2 regions of the Novosphingobium sp. CECT 9465 genome follow, and region 2 is predicted to be linked to the other one. Evidence: predicted binding sites of a transcription regulator. Region 2 holds the regulator's gene; the other holds the start of a gene.
The links. Region 2 encodes LexA, which represses DNA repair genes until DNA is damaged. Its sites were predicted from a motif close to GTTCCNCNCTTGTTCT; they were not measured.
Positions count from the first base shown of each region.

Region 1: uvrA (excinuclease ABC subunit UvrA) is a predicted target of LexA. The motif match lies at 1,555-1,570, and genes of this name have one in related genera.

Region 1 is NZ_CAKLBX010000001.1:1,318,464-1,320,940, reverse strand. Features, by position in the region: gene uvrA (excinuclease ABC subunit UvrA) at 1-1,544, opposite strand, end outside; gene LUA85_RS06435 (hypothetical protein) at 1,766-1,963, shown strand; gene LUA85_RS06430 (cell wall hydrolase) at 2,206-2,477, shown strand, end outside.
Region 2 is NZ_CAKLBX010000001.1:1,642,561-1,645,037, reverse strand. Features, by position in the region: gene LUA85_RS07985 (molybdopterin molybdotransferase MoeA) at 1-791, shown strand, start outside; gene lexA (transcriptional repressor LexA) at 849-1,553, shown strand; gene LUA85_RS07975 (ComEC/Rec2 family competence protein) at 1,991-2,477, opposite strand, start outside.

The sequences.
Region 1 (2,477 bases), 320 kb from region 2:
TCCTTGAGGATGGCCTTGGCGATCTGGCTCTGCTGGGAGGTGAGCTGCGCGTCGAGATTGCCGTACCATTCCACCGCAGCCGCGACCGAGAAATGCGTGACCGTGGAGATATCGGTGCCCGCAACCTTGACGCTCAATGCTTCGGGTTTGAGCCGTTTGCCGTGGCAGGTTTCACAAGGTTGCGCGGTCTGGAACTTGCTGAGCTCCTCCCGCATCCACGCGCTTTCGGTTTGCAGAAGGCGGCGGTTGAGATTGCCGATCACGCCTTCGAACGCCTTGCTGACGGTGTAGGACTTCTTGCCATCGATGAAGGTCAGCGGCACGGCCTTGCCGCCGGTGCCATAGAGGATGATCAGCTGCACTTCGCCGGGCAATTCGGACCACGGCGTTTCCAGCTTGAAGCCATAGTGCCCCGCAAGGCTGGCAAGGACCTGCATGTAATAGGGCGACGGAGGGTTGCTTTTCGCCCACGGCACGACCGCGCCCTGCTTCAAGCTGAGGTTTTCGTTGGGGACGACGAGTTGCGGATCGAACAGCAACTTTTCGCCAAGGCCGTCGCACGCGGGACACGCGCCCTGTGGGGCGTTGAACGAGAACAGCCGCGGTTCGAGCGCATCAATGGTGAAGCCGCTGACGGGGCAGGCGAACTTTTCGCTGAAAACGATGCGGTTGGGCGGCAGGCCGGTTTTCTTCATGCCGGATTTCTTCTTGCCCCCCTCCTCTTCAGAGGAGGGGCTGGGGGTGGTGCTGACGAGCGCAGTGGCACCGCCACCACCCCCCTCCTCTGAGGAGGCGGGGGCTTTTGATAGCGCCTCGACCGTCGTGTCCGCCAGATCGATGTACGCCAGCCCATCGGCGAGTTTCAGCGCCTGTTCGAAGCTGTCGGCCAGCCGCGTCTGGATGCCTTCCTTTACCGCAATACGGTCAACCACCACTTCGATGTCGTGCTTGAGCTTCTTGTCGAGCGCGGGGGCGTCTTCGATGGCCATCATTTCGCCATTGATGCGGACGCGGGTGTATCCCGCCTTCTGCCATTCGAGCAGTTCCTTGCGGTATTCGCCCTTGCGGCCGCGCACCGCGGGCGCGAGAAGATAGGCGCGGGTGCCTTCGGGCAGGACCATCACGCGATCGACCATCTGGCTGACCGTCTGCGCCGCGATGGGCAGGCCGGTGGCGGGGCTGTACGGCACCCCGATGCGCGCCCACAGCAGGCGCATGTAATCATAGATTTCCGTCACCGTGGCCACAGTGGAGCGCGGGTTGCGGCTGGTGGTTTTCTGTTCGATGCTGATTGCGGGGCTGAGGCCGTCGATATGTTCGACATCGGGCTTCTGCATCATTTCGAGGAACTGGCGCGCATAGGCCGAGAGGCTTTCAACGTAGCGGCGCTGCCCTTCCGCATAGATCGTATCGAACGCGAGGCTGGATTTGCCTGAGCCGGACAGGCCGGTGATGACGATCAGGCTATCGCGCGGAAGATCGATATCGATCCCCTTGAGATTGTGTTCACGGGCGCCGCGTACGGAAATGAATGATTGAGACATGCGCAGCGGTGTTCCATATTTGTTCGATTCAGGCAAGGCCCTGATGCCGTGTTTCGCGCATGTGGGGAGCAAGGCGGCACGGTGCAATACGGGCTTTCGGGGAAGCCTTTGCGCGGAGGACCTTCCGGTTACCGAAGCGGCAACTTTGTCGAAACCATACAATTCCGTGTTGCGAAACTTTGCTAGGGGAAATTACCGAACAGGAGTTAGTGGTTCTTACCATGGTTATCGCATTCCCACCGCCCCCCAAGCCGCCAGCGCAGAGCCTGTTCTGCCGCGACGTGGATGCATGCGATGTACGGCCCGCGATCTCGATGGCTGTGCGCGACAGTTTTGCGGCGAACTTTGCAGCCGATTTCGCTGCTGCGATGACTGAGCATCGCCACGAGAATGACGAAAAGGCGGCAACTGCGGCCTGACCCTGCTGCCGACGTCTGCCCCTGCGGCATCATGGCCTCCTGCATCTGACATAAATGAAATGGGCAGCCCTTGCCCGCAGTCCGCTGCGCTATGCGCCTTTGAGGTGAGGCTTGCCCTGCACGCGGGGTTAACCGGATCGAAGGGGGATGTGCCGCATCGGGACAAGCGGAAAAGCGCAGGTGCGGTGACCGGCGCGAGGGGTTAGCGGAACAACAGGATTTTCAGGATTCACCCCGTCGCCATGCCTTTGGACCTAGCCTACCGGCCTATCGACCTGCCCGCTTCTGCGGTGCAGGCCGGTGTGGCGTACGCTAATGCCGCGGGGCCGGTGGAAGCCAGGCCGCGCGATTTTGCAGCACGCATCCGGCGGCGCGACATGCGTTCGATCCGACGGGCCTTGGGCGCACCGTCACTGGTGCGCCAGCGCGCAGCGGGCGTGGCGATGTTCGGCATGCTCGGCATGGTGCTGGGACCAATCGGCTGGGGGGAGCCGGGGGGGATCGCGGCTGCATC
Region 2 (2,477 bases):
ACTTTGCCGAACATTCCGTGCTGATTGCGGCGGGCAGCCGCATCGGCCCCGCGCAGATCGCGCTCGCCATTGCAGGCGGCTACAGCCACCTCCCGGTCCATCGCCCGATCTCGCTGACCGTCATCGACAGCGGCGATGAACTTGTTCTGCCCGGCCAATTGCCGGATTTGCATCAGCTCCCGGCAAGCAACGGACCGATGCTGTGCGCGATGGCCGCCGCGCTTCCCACCCGAATCACACACCGCGGCCCTGTGGCAGACAGCCTTGCAGACCTTGCCGCCACTCTGGACGCCGCCCGCGATGCGGATGTGATAGTGACCAGCGGCGGCGCTTCGGTCGGTGACCATGATCTTGTCCGCCCCGCGCTCGAAGCCATTGGCGCCACCATCGATTTCTGGCGCGTCGGGATAAAGCCGGGCAAACCGTTGCTCATTGCCAGGCGGAACACGCAGATCATCATCGGCCTGCCGGGAAATCCGGCTTCGGCCTATGTCACCGCCTTCCTGTTCCTGATGCCGCTGCTGCGCGCCATGCTTGGCGCAGCGCAGCCTTTGCCGCGAACGATTCCAGCCCGCCTCGCCGGTCCGATGGGCAAGGGGGGAAGTCGCATGGAATTCCTGCGGGCGCAGTGGGATGGAGCCACGGTGGCGCTCGATCCCTTGCAGGATTCAGGGGCGCTATCCCCACTTTCCCGCGCGAACGCCCTGATCGTGCGCGATGCCGGAGCCGATGCCAGGCCGACAGGAGCGCATGTTCCGGTTTACCTGCTCGAAAATGGCGGTATTGCTTGACGGGTTGCAATTGGTTGCTTATCCGTTCCGCATTCGTTCACTCGCGGAGAACCGCCAATGTTGACGCGCAAGCAGCATGAACTGCTCACCTTCATCCAGATCCGTCTGGAAGAATCCGGCATTTCCCCCAGTTTTGAGGAAATGAAGGAAGCGCTTGATCTCAAGTCGAAGTCGGGGGTGCATCGCCTGATCTCGGCACTGGAAGAGCGCGGCTTCATTCGCCGCCTGGCCAATCGCGCCCGCGCGCTGGAAGTCATCCGCCAGCCTGAAAGCGCAGTAAGCAAACCTGCCTCGGCGCCGTTGCAACCGGCTGCCAACATCGCTTCAGTGGCCGCCCCGCCGCGCGCCGCGCCAAAGGCCACACCCGCGCCGGCGAATGACGTCATCGAATTGCCGCTACACGGCAAAATCGCCGCTGGCATGCCGATCGAGGCGCTTGAAACGGCTGCAACCTTGCCCGTGCCTGCCGCACTGCTTGGCGCGGGCGAGCATTACGCACTGGAAGTGTCGGGCGATTCCATGATCGAAGCTGGCATTTTCGATGGTGACTATGCGCTCGTGCGCAAGACCGACGCCGCGCGCGATGGCGAAATCGTCGTTGCACTGGTACGCGGAGAGGAAGCAACGCTCAAGTATCTCCACCGTGAAAAGGGCATGATCCGGCTCGATCCCGCCAATGCCGCCTACGATCCCCAGTTCTACCGGCCCGATGAAGTGGCCGTGCAAGGCAAACTCGCCGGATTGCTGCGCCGCTATCATTGATCGCGATTATCGCTTTTGCATATGGTCTTACCCTCCTCGTCTCCCCGGACTTGATCCGGGGACCATCCCTGCACTGGCACGGCAGTTCGTGATGAGAGATGGGATTGGAAACGAGTTGACGCTAACCGAATGGCGATAATGTCTTTTGCAAACACAAGTTTCAGCTTCGTCATTGCGAGCGCCGCGAAGCGGGGAGAAGCAATCCAGAGCAGTGTATAACGGCGCTGGATTGCTTCGTCGGCTTCGCCTCCTCGCAATGACGAAATAATGTTTGCAAAGGGTATAATCGCCAACCGAATGGGGAAAAGCATATGCCAATGCGATGACGGTCGTCATCGATCGCCATAATGCTTCGCCGATTGCCGCAAGCGAAATTTGGCAGGGTCTGCGGTGGATAGTTCCCGCATCGATGGAACGACGAATCCCTGAAAATGCGCCTACCTGTTCGGTTGTGCCGACCTGACGTGTTCGGCAACAGGTCTTTCAACTCTGGTCGATCGTTCGTGGTGCGCGGGCAGAGTGGCGGCGGAACTCGCTGTCACCTGTCCACGAGTTGCAGCGCGCTTATCGAACTTTGCGGGCAAGGGTGGGATCGGCCAGCGATACCAGCCCTGCCGTCCCTGCCCTTCGGCAACTGTGCGAATGCGCCCGGATGCAAGATTGATGGTGATACCGCCCGTTTGCGCGAGGAATATGCGGTCCGCCTTCAGCATCCGGGGGCGGCATGAGAAAGGCAGCCGCCGGTCGGCTATGACGATGTCTGCGCGTTCGCAGGCCGCGGCAAGGTCCATATCGTCGACATATTCACGGGTCCGGGCCATCAGCAGGACGAAACGCCTGCCGCCCCTGACAATGGCCAGTGTGCAGAAATCGGCGCTGCACCGGGCGGCGGGCCAGTCCTCGATGGTGCGTAGATCGCCTTCC